One region of the Bradyrhizobium sp. CCBAU 53421 genome, then DNA from elsewhere that is predicted to be linked to it. Evidence: predicted binding sites of a transcription regulator. Region 1 holds the regulator's gene; each other region holds the start of a gene.

The links. Region 1 encodes PhoB, which activates phosphate uptake and scavenging genes when phosphate is short. Its sites were predicted from a motif close to TGTCATNNANCTGTCAT; they were not measured.
Region 2: a site for PhoB is predicted at 4,390-4,406, ahead of ugpB (sn-glycerol-3-phosphate ABC transporter substrate-binding protein UgpB). Genes of this name have one in related genera too.
Region 3: a site for PhoB is predicted at 2,663-2,679, ahead of XH92_RS13150 (glycerophosphodiester phosphodiesterase family protein). Genes of this name have one in related genera too.

What each region holds. Positions count from the first base shown of each region.
Region 1 covers NZ_CP030047.1:8,650,744-8,656,880, forward strand. Annotated here, with positions in the region: gene XH92_RS40060 (Hsp33 family molecular chaperone) at 1-154, opposite strand, end outside; gene argF (ornithine carbamoyltransferase) at 366-1,292, opposite strand; gene XH92_RS40070 (aspartate aminotransferase family protein) at 1,292-2,500, opposite strand; gene XH92_RS40075 (GcrA family cell cycle regulator) at 2,988-3,500, shown strand; gene phoB (phosphate regulon transcriptional regulator PhoB) at 3,738-4,448, opposite strand; gene phoU (phosphate signaling complex protein PhoU) at 4,555-5,271, opposite strand; gene pstB (phosphate ABC transporter ATP-binding protein PstB) at 5,283-6,101, opposite strand; gene pstA (phosphate ABC transporter permease PstA) at 6,098-6,137, opposite strand, start outside.
Region 2 covers NZ_CP030047.1:116,883-123,019, forward strand. Annotated here, with positions in the region: gene aroA (3-phosphoshikimate 1-carboxyvinyltransferase) at 1-285, opposite strand, end outside; gene XH92_RS00505 (TIGR02300 family protein) at 432-839, shown strand; tRNA gene XH92_RS00510 (tRNA-Ala) at 949-1,024, shown strand; gene XH92_RS00515 (GIY-YIG nuclease family protein) at 1,165-1,401, shown strand; gene XH92_RS00520 (MarR family winged helix-turn-helix transcriptional regulator) at 1,723-2,184, opposite strand; gene XH92_RS00525 (organic hydroperoxide resistance protein) at 2,366-2,791, shown strand; gene XH92_RS00530 (CaiB/BaiF CoA-transferase family protein) at 3,014-4,219, shown strand; gene ugpB (sn-glycerol-3-phosphate ABC transporter substrate-binding protein UgpB) at 4,463-5,779, shown strand; gene ugpA (sn-glycerol-3-phosphate ABC transporter permease UgpA) at 5,845-6,137, shown strand, end outside.
Region 3 covers NZ_CP030047.1:2,790,220-2,796,356, forward strand. Annotated here, with positions in the region: gene XH92_RS13140 (PRC-barrel domain-containing protein) at 1-166, shown strand, start outside; gene XH92_RS13145 (PRC-barrel domain-containing protein) at 548-1,090, shown strand; gene XH92_RS13150 (glycerophosphodiester phosphodiesterase family protein) at 1,175-2,572, opposite strand; gene XH92_RS13155 (HlyD family secretion protein) at 2,770-3,741, opposite strand; gene XH92_RS13160 (ABC transporter permease) at 3,728-6,058, opposite strand; gene XH92_RS13165 (HlyD family secretion protein) at 6,055-6,137, opposite strand, start outside.

The sequences.
Region 1 (6,137 bases):
TCTCGTCGAGCGCGGGGCCGAGCCGGGTCAGCCGGCCGCGCAGGTCCAGCGCGCCGACCTCGAAGGCCAGCACGGCATCGTCGACAGGAACCGAAGACGGCGCGCGAATGGGCGTCTCGGGCTGGATTTTGATGTCGGGGGATTGTGAAACCATGGCGCTCTATCTGGGGTCTCGGACGGCAAAACGAAAGGGGTTCACCGGATCGGATCTATCCGTCGTCCCTGCGAAAGCAGTGACCCATAACCACCAATGTGAGTTGCTGCATCAAGCTGGGGCCCCAGCCTTCACAACAATTGACAGCGATGGTTATGGGTCCCGGGTCGCGCTGCGCTTGCCCGGGACGACAACGCTTACTGATCTACGACTACGCGACCTCGTCAAAACACCAGGCCAGAATGCCCTTCTGCGCATGCAGGCGGTTTTCCGCCTCGTCGAACACCACGGATTGCGGCCCGTCGATCACCTCGTCGGTGACCTCCTCGCCGCGATGCGCGGGCAGGCAGTGCATGAACAGGGCGTCCGGCTTGGCGAGCGACATCAGCTTGGCATTGACCTGGTAAGGCCGCAGCACGTTGTGGCGGTGCTCGCCCTCCTTGTCGCCCATCGACACCCAGGTGTCGGTGACGACGCAGTCGGCGCCGCGCACGGCGGCTTCCGGATCGGTGCCGAGCATGATCGGCGCACCGGTCGCCTTGATCCAGTCCCGCATCGGCTTCTTCGGCGAGAGCTCCGGCGGCGTCGCGATATTGAGGTTGAACTTGAAGCGCTCGGCGGCGTGGGCCCAGGAGGCCAGCACGTTGTTGTCGTCGCCGGTCCAGGCCACCGTCTTGCCCTCGATCGAGCCGCGATTTTCCTCATAGGTCATGAGGTCGGCCATCACCTGGCAGGGATGCGAACGCCGGGTCAGGCCGTTGATGACGGGCACGGTGGCGTGCGCGGCGAGCTCGAGCAGCGCGTCATGGTTGAGGATGCGGATCATGATCGCATCGACATAGCGCGACAGCACGCGCGCGGTGTCGGCGATGGTCTCGCCGCGGCCGAGCTGCATCTCGGCGCCGGTCAGCATGATGGATTCGCCGCCGAGCTGGCGCATGCCGACGTCGAACGACACCCTTGTGCGGGTCGACGGGCGCTCGAAGATCATCGCCAGCGTCTTGCCTTCGAGCGGCTTCCTGCCCTTCTCATGCGCCTTCAGCTTCGCCTTCATGGCGGCTCCGGCCGAGAGCATGTTGCGCAGCTCGCCGAGCGGCAACTCGTTGATGTCGAGGAAGTGACGGACCGGCTTGCTCATTATCCGGCCGCCTTCTTCGGCTGCGCCGCCGATAGCACAGAGCAGGCGCGCTCGAGCGAGGTGATCGACTGGTCGATCTCGGCCTCGGTCACGATCAGGGGCGCGAGGAACCGCACCACATTGTCGCCGGCGCCGACGGTGAGCAGCTTCTCGTTGCGCAGCGCGGCGATCAGATCGCCCGACGGCACCACGGCCTTGACGCCGATCAACAGGCCCTCGCCGCGCACCTCCGACAGCACGCCCGGATAGCGGTCGACCACGGAGGCAAGCTTCTGCTTGAGCAGCAGTGACATCTTCTGCACGTGCTCGAAGAAGCCGGGCCTCAGCATGACGTCGAGCACGGCATTGGCGGCGGCGACCGCGAGCGGATTGCCGCCGAAGGTCGAGCCGTGCGAGCCCGGCGCCATGCCGGCCGCAGCCTGTGCGGTCGCCAGCACCGCGCCGATTGGGAAGCCGCCGCCGAGCGCCTTCGCCAGCGACATCACGTCCGGCGTGACGCCGGTGCGTTTGTAGGCGAACAGGTCGCCGGTGCGGCCCATGCCGGTCTGCACCTCGTCGAATGCCAGCAGCAGGCCGTGCTCGTCGCACAGCGCGCGCAGCGTCTTGAAGAACGCCTGCGGCGCGGAACGGACGCCGCCCTCGCCCTGCACCGGCTCGATCAGGATGCCGGCGGTGTGCGGGCCGATCGCCTTCTTCACCGCCTCGATGTCGCCATGCGGCACCTGATCGAAGCCATCCATCGGCGGGCCGAAGCCCTCGAGGTATTTCGCCGAGCCGGTCGCAGCCAGCGTCCCCAGCGTGCGGCCATGGAAGGCGCCTTCGAAAGTGATGATGCGATAGCGCTCGCCATGCCCCTTCGAGAAGTGATGGTGGCGGACCAGCTTGATCACGCCCTCCATCGCTTCCGCGCCGGAATTGCAGAAGAACACGAAGTCGGCAAAGCTCTGCTCGCACAGCCGCGCGGCCAGCACCTCGCCGTCCGGGCTCTTGAACAGGTTCGACATGTGCCACAGCTTGGTCGCCTGCTCCTGCAACGCCTTGACCAGATGCGGATGCGCATGTCCGAGCGCGTTCACTGCGACGCCCGAGGTGAAATCGAGATAGCGGTCGCCGTTGGTTGCGATCAGCCAGGCGCCCTCACCGCGCTCGAAGCCGAGATCGACCCGGGCGAAGACGGGGAGCAGATGCGACGAGGCGCTGTTGGTCATGGCGTTCACTGCCGGTTTCAAGCCGACAATTGCCGCGCGCCTTGACGCCAGCGCAGCAACGGCCAGCTTCGGAAAACAAAACGGCCGCCTTTGCGGGCGGCACGTGGCGGGCATTCTATGCTGCGGTCAGTCGGTGTCAATCGTCACGAACCGCCCTTCCTGCAATGCGAAACCGGCGCAATCCGGGGCATTCCGGTGCGGTGGAAAAGCCTCACAGCAATGCTTAACTGTGTGGGAACATGTGGACGCACGGCCGCGGACTCTTGCGCCTGAGTCACGCCATATTGTAGCGTTTGGCCTGTCGGGTACGACATCTCGTGCGGCAGTACTGGACCCTCTAAGTAGCCTTTGTGTCTCGCGTAAACGTTCGGGCGCAACACCGTGCCCGGCGAGGGCTAAGGGATTCTGGCCGCAGGGATATTTGTCCAGATTTGGCTCGCAGCGCCGCTCCAATGACTGGCCGGCGCCATGCGAAAGGAAGAATGCGATGACTGTATTGACCTGGTCCGACGATCGCGTCGAGCAGCTGAAGAAGCTCTGGGAGTCTGGCCTCTCGGCCAGCCAGATCGCAGCGGAACTTGGCAATGTGACGCGAAATGCCGTGATCGGCAAAGTGCATCGGCTCGGCCTCTCCGGCCGCGCCAAGGCCCCCTCCACGGCTGCTCCGCGGCAGCGCAAGGCGCGCCCCGCCCAGCATATGATGCGGGTGGCTCGCCCGGTCTCGCGCGGCAACACCGCGCTCGCCCATGCCTTCGAGGTCGAGATGGAGCCGGATCCGATCTCCTTCGACAACGTGGTGCCGATGAGCCAGCGGCTGTCGCTGCTCGAGCTCAACGAGGCCACTTGCCACTGGCCGGTCGGCGATCCCTCGAGCCCGGAATTCTTCTTCTGCGGCGGCAAGGCGCTCGCCGGCCTGCCCTATTGCGCGCATCACTCGCGCGTCGCCTACCAGCCCGCTGCCGATCGCCGCCGGCCGTCGGCAAAGCCACAAATCAAGTAGCACTCGGGAAACCAGCCTGGACTGCAAAAACAAATCCCCGCGGAAGCGGGGATTTTTTTGTGAGACGCGTAGCCCGGCTGCATCACCGGTGTCGTCCCGGCGAAGGCCGGGACGCATACGCCGCGGCCGACGCAATCGGCAAGCGGCCAGACGGCTTTCTAACAACACCCATTCGTGGTTATGGATCCCGGCTTTCGCCGGGACGACACCGGTGCGGCTTGAGATTGCCGCACAGCCTTACGGCTGCGGCTCGGCCTTCGCGAAGCGGTCGTCGAGCGCGTAGCCGGCGCCGCGCACGGTGCGGATCGGATCCTGCTCGCGGCCCGGATTGAGCAGCTTGCGCAGGCGGCCGATATGCACGTCGACGGTACGCTCATCGATATAGATGTCGCGGCCCCAGACACTGTCGAGCAGCTGCTCGCGGCTGAACACGCGGCCGGGATGCTCGAGGAAGAATTCGAGCAGCCGATACTCGGTCGGCCCGAGATCGATCGGACGGCCCGAGCGCGCCACGCGGCGCTTCTCGCGATCGAGCTCGATGTCGCCATAGGTCAAGACGGTCGCTAGCCGCTCCGGGCTCGCGCGACGCAGCAGGCCCTTCACCCGCGCCAGCAATTCCGGCACCGAGAACGGCTTGACGATGTAGTCGTCGGCGCCGGTGGCAAGCCCGCGCACGCGCTCGCTCTCCTCGCCGCGCGCGGTCAGCATGATGATCGGAAGCTGCTTGGTCTCGGGCCGTGCCCGCAGGCGGCGGCACAGCTCGATGCCGGACAGGCCCGGCAGCATCCAGTCCAGCACCACGAGGTCGGGAACGCGCTCCTTCAGGCGGGTATCGGCATCGTCGCCGCGCCCCACCGTTTCGACATCGTAGCCTTCCGCATCGAGGTTGTAGCGCAACAGCGTCGTCAGCGCTTCCTCGTCTTCGACTACCAGAATGCGTGCGCTCATCGGTCTAAGTTCTTTCTCTGTGGTGATCCGTTGCCCTGACGCAAACCGAAACGCCTACTTCCTTCAGCATAATCTCCGCGCAAGCGGCTTGTCGCGGATCGCACACCTAGTTGCCCGGCACCGTGGTGGCAAAGTTGGTCATGTCGCCCTTCGGGCGCTTGTCGGTGATCTGCTGGCCCTCGATCATGTAGAACACGGTCTCGGCGATGTTGGTGGCGTGATCGCCGATCCGCTCGATGTTCTTGGCGCAGAACATCAGATGGATGCAGAACGAGATGTTGCGCGGGTCCTCCATCATGTAGGTCAGCAGCTCGCGGAACAGCGAGGTGCAGATCGCATCGACCTCCTCGTCGCCCTTCCAGACGTTCATCGCCGCCGGCAGATCGTGCGCGGCATAGGCGTCGAGCACCGACTTGACCTGCGACAGCACGAGGTCGGTCATGTGCTCGAGGCCGCGGATCAGCTTCAGCGGCTGGAAATCGCTCTCCAGCGCCGCGACGCGCTTGCCCATGTTCTTGGCGAGGTCGCCGATCCGCTCGAGGTCGGTCGCGACGCGCATCGCGCTGACGATCTCGCGCAGGTCGATAGCCATCGGCTGGCGGCGGGCGATCGTCAGCACCGCGCGCTCTTCGATGACGCGCTGCAGATTGTCGATTTCGATGTCGGCCGCGACCACGCGCTTGCCGAGCGCGACGTCGCGCCGGATCAGCGCATCGACCGACTCGGTGATCATCCGCTCGACGAGCCCGCCCATCTCGGCGACCAGGCGGGTCAATTCCTGCAGGTCGCTGTCGAATGCCTTGGCGGTATGTTCAGAAGCCATCATCTCTCTCCTCAGCCGAACCGGCCGGTGATGTAGTCCTGGGTGCGTCGATCGCTCGGCGAGGTGAAGATCTTGTTGGTGTCGTCGAACTCGATCAGCTCGCCGAGATACATGAAGGCGGTCTTGTCGGAGACGCGCGCCGCCTGCTGCATGTTGTGGGTGACGATCGCGATCGTGTAGTCCTCGGAGAGCTCCTGGATCAGCTCCTCGACCTTGGCGGTCGAGATCGGATCGAGCGCCGAGCACGGCTCGTCGAACAGGATCACCTCGGGACGCACCGCCACGGTGCGCGCAATGCACAGGCGCTGCTGCTGGCCGCCGGAGAGCGACAGGCCGGAGGCGTTCAGCTTGTCCTTGACCTCGTTCCACAGCGCGCCGCCGCGCAGCGCCTTCTCGACCCGGTCGTCCATCTCGGACTTCGAGATCTTCTCGTAGAGGCGGATGCCGAAGGCGATGTTCTCGTAGATCGTCATCGGGAACGGCGTCGGCTTCTGGAACACCATGCCGACCCGCGCGCGCAGCAGATTGAGGTCCAGCTTGGGATCGAGAATGTTGGTCTGGTCCAGCATCAGCTGGCCGACCGCGCGCTGGCCCGGATAAAGATCATACATCCGGTTGAAGATGCGCAGCAGGGTCGACTTGCCGCAGCCCGACGGGCCGATGAACGCCGTGACGCGGTTGGTGCCGAGCGTCAGGTTGATGTTCTTCAGCGCGTGGTGCTCGCCGTAATAGAAGTTGAGGTTGCGCACCGTGACTTTCGGCGGCGCTTCCGGAAGCGGAACCTGGGGAACGTGGCCCGCGGCAGTCGTGGAGACAGAAAGCTCGGTCATTTTGCGGCCCTTTCGGCACCAAGGATACGCGCGCCG
Region 2 (6,137 bases), 730 kb from region 1:
GAGCGGCGCGGCAGGCTGGGCGAAGCCGCCGACGCCGACGCCTGCAACCGACCAGGTAAACGGCGCCGTCCGCTCCACCCTGGCGCCCAGCGCGCGCATGGATTTGGCGGTATTGAGGACGTCTTCGCCCTCCAGAAGGCCGGAAATGCGGGTTTCGCCAACCGAAAGCGCCCCCAGGATCAGGGCACGGTGGGAAATCGATTTGTCGCCGGGAACGCGGACCTTGCCGGCCAGGGGGCCGCAAGCGCGTGATTCCAGCGGGGTCGGGGTGTCGGAATGGGCCAAGATTGTGTCCTCTCGCGCCGCGGCAGGTATCACATAGGCAACACCGCGTCACGCGCCCGTCACTTGCGCGCAAACCGCTATTGACAGCGGCTCCTCAACTAGCCAAGTGAAGCACCGTTTTTCAGCAAAATTCTGGGATGACCACGTTGGCCAAGTCCGAGCTCGGAACCAAGCGCATTTGCCCGACCACGGGCAAGAAGTTCTACGACCTCAACAAGAATCCGGTGATTTCGCCCTACACCGGTGAGGTCGTGCCGATCGCGCCCGTCGCGCCGCCGCGGGGCCGTGGCGCCACCGTCAGTTCCCCTGCGACCGCCGCCGAGATGCCCGAGGCGGCCGAGACCGAAGAGATGGTCTCGCTCGAGGAGGCCGATGCCGAGGAGAACACCGGCAAGGTCAAGGCCCAGGTTCCCGAATCCGAGGACGATATCGAGGTCGATGAGACGATCGACGACGATGACGACGACGATTCGACCTTCATCGCCGACGAGGAAGAGGGCGATGAGGACGTGACCGATATTATTGGTGACGTCGGCGGCGACGAAGAGACTTGAGAGAAGAGACTTGAGATCGGCGCCGATCTATGATCAACGGTGCTGCCGCGCGAGTCATCCAGGCCGCGCGGGCCGGGATTGATCCCCCAGGATCATCCCAATTGGATAAGGGGCCATAGCTCAGCTGGGAGAGCGCTTGCATGGCATGCAAGAGGTCGGCGGTTCGATCCCGCCTGGCTCCACCAGCCTTCGCTGGCTTCGCCAGCTTCGGCTCGGCAAGCCCTATCGTAGCGAAGGCTGCCGCGGCGTAGCCCGAAGGGCGAAGCCGGGCTCTCTCCAATATTCAAATGCGTTAGCATCGGCCCTATCAACTGGGTGGGGCCTGATGAAATACGTCTACATTCTCGAAAGCCTCGACGGCGTGCACTTCTACGTCGGTCTCACAGACGACCTGCGAGCTCGACTGGCCAAGCACAATGCTGGCGAAGTGCCCCATACATCCAAATATGGGCCTTGGCGGCTGAAGACTTACGTCGCCTTCAGCGATAAGAAACAGGCCGTCGCTTTTGAAAAATATTTGAAGTCCGCATCCGGCCGCGCCTTCGCCAAGAAGCGCCTCTGACCCGCCTGATCGCGCACCGCGCCAATCTCCGCCCCGCCCTTTTGATCCAGAACAAAGCTCGACAATCCATTGCCTGCTACCCTACGCGGCGCCAACGGACGCCAAGCCATGAGTGATTCCACCTGGACGGAATTCTTGCGGTGCCCGAGGTGCCAGCGCGCGGGCCATGCCCGGCTCTCGGAAATTGCGCCCTTCAGAAACCGGATCGAACAGGTCCCGGAGGGCTTCGAGATTCGTCACGACGAGCGCGGCAGCGATTTCCAGTGCGCAGCTTGCAGGGTGCCGGTGCTGCCATAGCGGGCGCGCCGCAGTCCGCGCCCGCTACTCCCCCAGCACCGCATTGAGCCGGTCGCGCAGTGCGACGATCTCATCCTTCATCGCCAGCAGTTCGCCGACCGTGCAGTCCGAAGCCGCGAGGATCGACTGCGGAACAGCCTTGGCCTTTTCACGCAGCGCATGGCCCTGCGCCGTCAGCGCGATCAGCACCACCCGCTCGTCTTCGGTGCTGCGGGTCCGCTTGATCAGCTCCGCCGCCTCCAGCCGTTTCAAGAGCGGCGTCAGCGTGCCGGAATCGAGGAACAGGCGCTCGCCGAGGTCCTTCACCGGCACGTCGTCGCGCTCCCACAGCGCCAGCATCACCAGGTACTGCGGATAGGTCAGCCCGAGCCGGTCGAGCAGCGGCTTGTAGACGCGGTTGAAGGCATGCGCCGTCGAATAGACCGCAAAGCAGATCTGGTTGTCGAGCCGCAGCGCCTGGTCCGCCGCCGTCGGTTTCCTGGCCATGATTCCCATCGAATCCATCTCGTTTCCGGGTCATTCTGGGCTCTCGGGACCGCGAATTCAATTGCGAACAATTAAATGTGAGGCTTCATAATTTATATTGTGTACAATCTATTTGCGTGCAATACATAGGCCATCGATTTCAAGCCCAGCCCACTCAAGTCCAGAACCAAGGGAGACCACGATGTCTGTGAACGTGCTCTACAAGACCAGCGCCAAGGCAACCGGCGGCCGCGACGGCCATGCGGCAACGCTCGACGGCGCGCTCGACGTCAAGCTCACCACCCCGAAGGAGCTCGGTGGCGGCGGTGGCGCGGGCAACAATCCGGAGCAGCTGTTCGCGGCCGGCTATGCCGCCTGCTTCATCGGCGCCATGAAGTTCGTGGCCTCCCAGGGCGGCCCCAAGGTTCCCGCCGACACCTCGGTGACCTCGACGGTCGGCATCGGCCCGCGCTCGGAAGGCGGCTTCGGCCTTGCCGTCGAGCTCGCCGTCTCGCTGCCCGGCCTGTCCCGCGCCGACGCCGAGGCGCTGGTCGAGAAGGCCCACCACGTGTGCCCCTATTCCAACGCCACCCGCGGCAATGTCGACGTCAAGCTGAGCGTCGTCTAATTCACTAACTACCAATGGTCCGCCACGTCCCGCGTGGCGGACTATTGCGTTTCAGCGGATCATTGCATTGCAGATGCCAGTTCGCTCTTTTCAGTTCGCTTGGCGAACGCACGCGCCGCCTGCTGCATGGGCCTGCGCCGACGGAAGCATTGCTGCCTCGCCTGAAGACCGTTAGCTCTGGGATCGCATTTTTCTGATCCCAACTGAGCGAAGGTTGCTTCCATGAATACCCCAGCGGCTACGGGCGCGATGACCGGACTGCGCGTGATCGATCTGACGCGCGTGCTCGGCGGCCCGTATTGCACCCAGATCCTTGCCGACCACGGCGCCGACGTGGTCAAGGTCGAGCCGCCCGCCGGCGACGAGGTGCGCGACTGGGGTCCTCCCTTCCACGAGGAAGACGCGGCCTATTTCGTCGGCATCAACCGCAACAAGCGCTCGATCGGCCTCGACCTCGCCTCCGAGGGCGGCCGCGCGGTGCTGATGAAGATGCTCGAGACCGCCGACGTGCTGATCGAGAACTTCAAGCCGGGCACGCTCGACAAATGGGGCATCGGCAACGACGTGCTGCGCGCGAAGTTTCCGCGGCTCGTGCATTGCCGGATATCGGGCTTCGGTGCGGACGGCCCGCGCGGCGGCAATCCCGGCTATGACGCGATCATCCAGGCGATGACCGGCATGATCGCGGCGACCGGCTCGCCGGAGAGCGGCCCGATGCGGATCGGCGTGCCGCTGGTCGACATCACCACCGGCCTCTATGCGGCGATCGGCATCCTGATGGCGCTGTCGGAGCGGCAGCGCTCCGGGCTCGGCCAGTTCATCGAGACCACGCTGTACGAGACCGGGCTTGCGATCATGCATCCGCACACCGCGAACTATTTCATGCATGGCAAGCCGCCATCGCTCACCGGCAACGAGCATCCGAACCTCGTGCCTTACGCGATCTTCCCGACCAAGACCGACAACATCTTCATCGGCGTCGGCAATGACGGCACCTTCCGCAAGCTCGCCAAGGAGATCGGCAAGCCGGAGCTCGGCACCGATCCGCGCTTTGCCCGCAACAAGGACCGCATCGCCAACCGCGATGCGCTGCGCGTCGAACTCGCCGCGGTGTTCAACCAGCACGAGGCCGAGCCGCTGTGCAACCGGCTGCTCGCCGCCGGCCTGCCGGCCGGCCCGGTGCAGAAGATCGACCAGGCGCTGACCAACCCGCACACGATCCATCGCGGCGACGTCATCGAGAAGGATTGGTACAAGGGCGTCGCCTCCCCGATCCGCCTCGAACGCACCAAGCCGAGCCTGCGCCGCACGCCGCCGAAGTTCAGCCAGCACGCTGCGGAAGTACTCGGCGAGTTCGGCTACTCCAAGGATGAGATCAAGGGCCTGGTCGACAAGGGCGTGGTCTGCGGTCCCCAGCGCAAGCGCTGACGTATCATGAAGAGCCAGGCGCCGGCTCGTATCGAACCGGCGCCAACGCATCGCCCCTGCGGTGCAACGTCGCGTCCGGCATTGCACCGCACGCACGCGACCGCGATGTCAGTCTTTTTTACCGCTTCCCTTCGCCTCGGCTTCCCCCCTACCATGGCTTTCGTTTATACGGTCATTTGAACGTCATCCGGCGCTGATAACGCGCGCAACGAAAGATGGTGTTCCAACCGGGAGGGGCTTTTGATGATTTTTCGACGATTAGGCGCTGCCGCGGTAGCTGCTGCCACGCTTGCATTCGCGTCGCCTGCGTTTGCGGTGACGGAGATTCAGTGGTGGCACGCGATGACCGGTGCCAACAATGACGTCATCGTCAAGCTGGCCAACGACTTCAACGCCTCGCAGTCCGACTACAAGGTGATCCCGACCTACAAGGGCGGCTACGCCGACACCATGAATGCCGGCATCGCCGCATTCCGCGCCGGCAACGCGCCGGCCATCATGCAGGTGTTCGAGGTCGGCACCGCAACGATGATGGCCGCCACCGGCGCCGTCAAACCGGTCTACAAGCTGATGGCCGACGCCGGCGAGAAGTTCGATCCGAGCGTCTATCTGCCCGCGATCACCGGCTACTACTCGACCTCGAAGGGCGAGATGCTGTCGTTCCCCTTCAACTCGTCGTCGACCGTGATGTGGGTCAATCTCGACGCGCTGAAGAAAGCCAACATCGCGGAGATCCCGAAGACCTGGCCGCAAGTGTTCGAGGACGCCAAGAAGCTGAAGGCGGCTGGCTACACCACCTGCGGCTTCTCCGGCTCGTGGGTCACCTGGGTCAATCTCGAGCAGCTCTCGGCCTGGCACAACGTGCCGCTCGCCAGCAAGGCCAACGGCCTCGACGGCTTCGACACCGTGCTCGAATTCAACGGCCCGCTGCAGGTCAAGCATCTCGAGAACCTGGTCGAGCTGCAGAAGGACAAGACCTACGACTATGCCGGCCGCACCAACACCGGCGAAGGCCGCTTCACCTCGGGCGAGTGCCCGATCTACCTGACCTCGTCGGCCTTCTTCGGCAACGTCAAGGCGCAGGCCAAGTTCAACTTCACCGCCGCGCCGATGCCCTATTATCCCGACGTCAAGGGCGCGCCGCAGAACTCGATCATCGGCGGCGCCTCGCTCTGGATCATGGGCGGCAAGTCGGCCGAGGAATACAAGGGCGTCGCCAAGTTCCTGACCTTCCTCTCGGACACCGAGCGCCAGGTCTGGATCCACAAGGCATCGGGCTATCTGCCGATCACCAAGGCCGCCTACGCCAAGGCCAAGGAAGAGGGCTTCTACAAGGATCAGCCTTATCTGGAGACCCCGCTGCTCGAGCTCACCAACAAGGAGCCGACCGAGAACTCCCGCGGTCTGCGCCTCGGCAACATGGTGCAGCTGCGCGACATGTGGTCGGAGGAGATCGAGCAGGCGCTGGCCGGCAAGAAGACCGCCAAGCAAGCGCTGGACTCGGCCGTCGAGCGCGGCAACCAGATGCTGCGGCAGTTTGAAAAGACCGCCGTCCGCTGACATGATGATGCCTTGAGGCCATCAACCGGCAGGCCGCAAGCGCGGCCTGCCATTTTGCCGAGATCATGCAAAAGCAAGCGATTTTCCAATCAAAGCTGTTGCCTTATGCGCTGGTTGCCCCGCAACTCGCGATCGTCCTGATCTTTTTCTACTGGCCGGCCGCGCAGGCGGTGATCCAGTCCTTCCTGTTGCAGGACGCCTTCGGCCTTTCGACCAGCTTCGTGTGGTTCGAGAACTATCTCGAGCTGTTCAAGGAGCCGGCCTATTTCGCGGCCATCGTGCGCACCTTCGCGTTCTCGTTCGCGATCGCGGTGTCCTCGCTGTCGTTCGCGCTGCTGCTCGCCGTCATGGCCGACAG
Region 3 (6,137 bases), 3.4 Mb from region 1:
GCACTACAACCCGAAGTTCGAGGCCTACGAGCTCGATATCGAGGACGACGAGCTGAAGCGTGCACCGTCGTTCCGCGCCGACAAGGATTTCGATTGGGGCGATCGCTCGCAGGAAGTCGAGCTGCATCGCTTCTACGGTGTGCCGCCCTATTGGGGCGGCTTTTGAACGCGCGGCGATGGACGCGCCTGATCGACGTCTGTCGATCGATGATGTGATCGCTGGGGTGAATGCCGGCGCGTGTAGCGCGGTTCGCCGGGACGACTTAGTGAGCCAAACATCGTCACATCAGGGATTGCGCGTCCGGCACAGTCGCGAGGCTCAACCGCAGCTTACTTGGAGTAGTGACGGTCGCTTTCGTCAAGCACTGCAATGTTCCAAGTGTTGCGGAAGTCTATCTGTGCGGCTTTGGCGCACCGCCTCCATGGCGTTCCCAAGCATTGGTGTTCCCACCCGCCGAAGCGGCTTTTGAGCGCAGGTTCGATAGGAACGGTCGCCGATATCCCGGGTTCTCCCAGCATCGATTTTGCGAACTGAGGAGAGCGCATGATGTTGATCAAATCCATCGTTGCCGGCGCGGCCGGCTCCGCACTGCTTGCGACCGTTGCGTTTGCGCAGGCGCCCACCGACAAGAGCGACAAGATGGCTCCTGCGGCGTCAACCACGTCGCAGGCTCCAGCTGCATCAACGTCGGCCACGTCGCCGACCGAATTCAAGGGCAACTGGCGCGCGTCGAAGGTCGTTGGACTGAGCGTGTACAACGACAAGAACGAGAGCGTCGGCTCGATCAATGATCTCTTGATGGAGAAGGGCGGTACCATCAAGGCCGTGGTGATCGGGGTCGGCGGCTTCCTCGGCGTCGGCGAGCATCTGGTCGCCGTGCCGATCGACAAGGTGAAATTCGTCAACGAGCCAATCGCCTATACCGGTGCCTCGAACACCGACAGCACGACCAAGTCGACCACCACAACGGGCGCGGCGCCCGCGGCGGCGGCGTCGAAGCCGAATCCCTGGTACCCGGATCACGCAGTGTTCAGCGCTACCAAGGATGAGCTGAAGGCGATGCCCGAGTTCAAGTACTCGACCGACTGACACGGATCGCGTTGCGTAAAGGCAAATGCGCCCGGCGATGCCGGGCGCATTCTGTCATGAGGTGCAAGAAATCTGCGTCTGTCGTCACCAGCCGAGTTCGCGCAAGTACGCCGCGCGGGCGGCGACGCCGGTGTGGGTGAAATCCGTGAACACGCCGTCGACGCCGAGACGGAAGAACTTCAGATATTCGAGGCTGGGATCGCCGCGGTAGTCGGCCGCCAGATATTTCTTCTCGTTCCGGAACGTGAAGACATGCACGAACAGGCCGAGCTTGTGCGCGTCGGCAATGACGCTGGTTGCATCCTGCGTCGAAGCCTCCGCCGTCGATCCCTTGTAGGGCTTGCCGTCGGTGGTGCTGTCCTTCCACGGTGAGATCTTGTAGGGGACGATATAGGCCTTCCACGGACCGATGCCGTCGGCATAGGTCTTGATCTCCGCGAGGCCCTCGGGCGTCAGCATCGCATCGAAGGTGCGGGCATCGCCCGCAACCGTCCAGTCGTAGGGACGGGAATTGGCGATGTTGTTGAGCAGCACCTTGCCGGTCTTGAAGTCGACGCCGTTGCCGTCAATCAGCTGGACCTGCCGCGTTTCCAGTCCATGGCTGCGCATGTATTTCAGGCTGCCGGGCTCGAAGCTCTGCACGATGATCGGAGCGTCCTTCGCATTGAGGCCGTTTTCCTTGATGATCTTGATCAGGGCATCCTCGAGCGGGTGGCTGCCGGGCGAGCCGCAGCCATTGGCGATCGCCTGCGCATTGTTCCAGGTCGGATTCTTGGTTTCCGGATAGACCGAGATCGTGCGCCCCGTTGCCTTGCTCTTGGCCTTGGCGATGTCGATGATGTCCTGGAAGCTGATGACCGGAAACTTGCCGTTGAACAGCTTTGGCCGTTCGTTGGCCGCATCATAGGTGGTGCCGGCGATCCACTCCTTCAGCTCGGCCATGGTGAAATCGGTGATCGACCAGTCGTTGGTATGGTCGTCGCCGTCGACGATCAGCGCCTTCAGCACCGATTTGGGATCGGCCGGATCGATCAGATCGGTCGGGTATTCGGCCGGCCCGCTGGTCGGCGTTTGCGCCCATTTCACCTTGACGGGAACGCCCGGCGCCCTGCGCTTGCGGGCCGCAACCGCGGCGTTGGTCTTCGCCACCTCGGCGACGTTGGTGTTGTCGCCGAGCCAGGGATTGTGACGGGCCACCAGCACGCAATCCTTGGTCAGATGCAGGTCCTCCTCGAGCGAGTCGGTGCCGAGGTCGGCGGCCAGCTCATACGATGCCTCGGTCTCCTCGGGCACCAGGCCCGGCACGCCGCGATGCCCGATCACCAGCGGCTGCTTGCCGTCGACGGTCAGGAAGGGTTTTGTGCCTGATGGCGCCGAGCCGGTTTGCGCTGATGCCATCGACGGCAGCAGGACGGCCAAGGCCGCCGCACCCAGCAGCATCGCTCCAACATGCACCTTCCGTCGCGAACGAATCTGCTTCACGGCCAAATCTCCATCTTTTGCGTGGCATCGGGGCGATGCCATGAGGGCCGAGCCGAAAGGCCCACGCTTTTGTCTTCTTGTCGCAATCTTCTGACAGTCCGATGACCATTCGGCGGGGCGGCTGATAAAGTCCTACGGGATGTGCGCGGGCGGCGCCACGCTTGTCATTCCCGCTCGCAGCCAGGCACCGCGTGTTGTCAACGTTCGATCCGGACGCTCATGCCAGGCTCGAGACCTTCGGCGGCGCCCGCGGGGTCGAGGCGCAGGCGCAGCGTGTTGCGATCGTGATCACCGATCACGCGCTCGGCCTGCCAGGTGGCGAACACTCCAAGCGGCCGCAACTCGGTGATCAGGGCCTTTGTCGCACCGCCTGCGGCACTCCGGATCACGTTCACGGTGTTGCCGACCGCAAGACCGTCGAGATGGTCCTCGCGCACATTGAACGACAGCCATTGCTTGCCGGCCGCTGCGATCATCAGGACCGGCTGGCCGGCACGAACGTTCTCGCCGACTTCCGCGGCGATCACGCTGACCACGCCGTCGACCGGCGCGCGCAGCACCATCTTGTCGAGACGGCGCTCGAGCACCGCGACGGCGGCTGCGGCCGCCTGCACCTGCGCGTCGGCGATGGCGCGCTCCTCCTTGGTCGGCCCCGCGACGGCGGCATCGTAATTCGCCTGCGCCGCCGCCACGCCGGCGCGCGCGGCGGCAACATCGTTCTCGGCCTGGTCGAGCGCCTGCTGGGTTTCAAAGTTCTGGCTCGCCAGCGTGGTGATCCGCTTGAGCTGGGTCTCCACATAGCCAAGGCGCGAATTGGCCTTGGAGATCGCAGCCTGCAGCGAGTCGATCTGCTCGCGGCGCACGCCGGCATAGACGTTGTTACGGCTCGCCACCGCTGCGGCGAGCGCGGCCCGCGCCTGGTCGGCCTGTGCGCTCAACTCGATCGCGGAGAGCTTGGCGAGGACGTCGCCCGCGTGCACCTGCGCGCCTTTCTCGACCGCGATCGACACCAGCTGGCCGTTGACTTCCGGCTCGATCCTGACCTCGGTCGAGCGCACCACGCCGACGATGGCGGGCGCCGGCGTCGCGCGGCCCTCGGCGTAGATCAGCGCCCCCGCGACGAGCACAAGCGGGATCGCGACAATGGCGATGCGCCTAGCGTTGGGCATCTTGCTGTCCTCTCTTGAACACCAGCGCGGAGACCACGGCGAGCACGAAATAGCCAACGCCCAGGCACCACAGCCTGAGCCAGTCGTGCGAGACCTCCCAGATGCTCGCGCCGAGCTGGTTGATGCGCACGAGGCCGTCGATCGCCGAGTCGGCCGGGAACAGGCGGCCGAGCGCCGTCGCCGCAGGGGGGATGGCCTCGCGCGGCCAGGCGAAGCCGGCGGTGAAGAATTGCGGCAGGCTGGTCGCCAGCAGCAGGATGGTGGCGTTCTCCGGCCGCGTGAACCAGGCGCCGATCGCCTGTCCCATGAAGCTCGTCGCCAGAATGAACACACTCGCGAGCGCGAACAGCTCCGGCAAATGCCCCAGCGCGGAAAAACCGTACACGCGCGGCAGCACGATCAGATAGAGCGCGACCGCCGGCAAATAGATGGTCAGATGGGCAATGCCGCGCCCGAGCACGCCGGCGACTGCGCCGCGGGAGCCTGCCAGCGCCGTGCCGGTCAGCATCGCCGCGCCGATCAGCAGCGTCTGTTGCAAGATCAGGATGAACGCCGCCGGGACGATGTAGCTCGCATAGCCGCCGACCGGGTTGAAGATCGGTTGCAGCAGAACGTTGGCCGGGCTGAGGTTCGCGAGTTTCGCCTTGACCAGACTTCCGTCGGCGCGGGCGCCCCGCGACACCAATTCGGATGTCAGCGTGCCGATCGCAGTGGCGACGGCGCCTGCGGTCGATCGGAAGATGAACAGATAGGTGGCGTCGGCGTAGACCGGGATATGCGCGGTGAGGCCCTTGAGCACGTCGCGCTCCGTGCCGGGCGGAATCTGCACGGCGGCAAATGCGTAACCGCGGTCGATCGCGGTGCTTGCCTCCGCAAGGGTGCGGGCGCGCACCGTCACGCTCAATGTGCCGCTGGCATCGAGCGTCTCGACGATCTGGCGCGAGAGATCGCTAAGATCATTGTCGACCACCGCAATCGGCAGCTTGCGCAGGATCTGGTTCAGATAGGGTTGCGGATAATAGATGCCGTAGACCAACGGTGCCAGGAACAGCAGGCTGAAGGCGCTGCGCGTTCCGAGCACGCGCCGCCACTCCGCCACGAAGGCGCCGCCGACGCCGGGTGGCGTCTGCTCGCTGACCGCCGGTTCGGCCGGTCGCGCCGTCGCAAACCAACCCCGGCGCGTCAGGCTCGCCATGCGCCACCACGTGAGCGCGGCAAACAGCAGCGTGAGCCCTGCGAGCGCCGCGAAGGGAACGGCCGATTCCGATGCCGGCAATCCGCGCGCCGCCTGTCCCATCAGCACCGCCATGTACCAGCGCAGCGGCAGGATCGCGCTCCAGACCTGCGCGAATGTATTCATGCCGATGGTGGGAAAGCCGACACCGGCATAGCCGAACGCAGGGGAGGCGATCAGACCGGCAAGTCCGAGCCCTGTCGCGAGATCGCCGACCAGGAGCTGCAACAGCGCGCCGAGCGACAGATAGGCGATGATCAGGAGCAGGCCTGCGGCGATCATCAGCAGCACGTCGCCCTTGAAGGGAATCTGCAGCACGCCCTCGAGGATCAGCGGCTGGGCCAGCATGATCAGGATGAAGATCACGAACAGCGGCGCCAGCTTGCCGGCGAGCGCGGCGATCGGATCGCCGCCGGCGCTTTCGAGCCACTCGCGGGCGTTGCGGCGGCGGAATTCGGAGCCGACCGAATAGCCCGCGGCGAGCGTGATCACCACGTGGATGATGGTCGGCAGCAGCGCGCGCAGCAGGAATTGCGCGTAGTTCTTCTGCGGATTGACCAGCGCGATGGTCTCCGCGGATAGCGTCCCCATCGACGCCGGTGCGGGAGCGGCGCGATTGGCGGGAGCGGCCGCGCTCGCCGCCGCGGACAGCACATCGTTGAGGCCCGACGAGGCGATGCCGGCCGCGGTCAGGAATTGCTGGTTGTAGAAGCCGACGACCTGCGGGCGACGGTCGGCCTTCAGGTCGCGTTCGAAATTCGGCGGGACGAAGATCGCCGAGATCGCCTTGCCGGACCGGATGTCCTGCACGGCTGATGCCAGCGAGCCGGAATCGTCGACAATTCTCAGGCTCGGCGATGCCGCGACCTGCTGTGTCAGCGCGCGCGAGGTGTCCGACTTGTCGGTGTCGACGATGGTGACGCCAAGGCCCCGGATCACCGGTTGGCTGAACACGGCCGTGAGCACCACGAAAGCGAACAGCGGCACGCCGAAGATCAGCAGCAAGGCCACGCGGTCGCGCAGCAGCCATTGGCACTCGCGCTGCGCGACCCGCCAGAATCCGGGCTTTGAGGCCAGCCTCATTGGCGCGACCGCCAGTCGAGATAGGCGCTCATGCCGGGCCGCAGCTCGGGCACCGGCTGCACTGGATAGGCGCGGATCG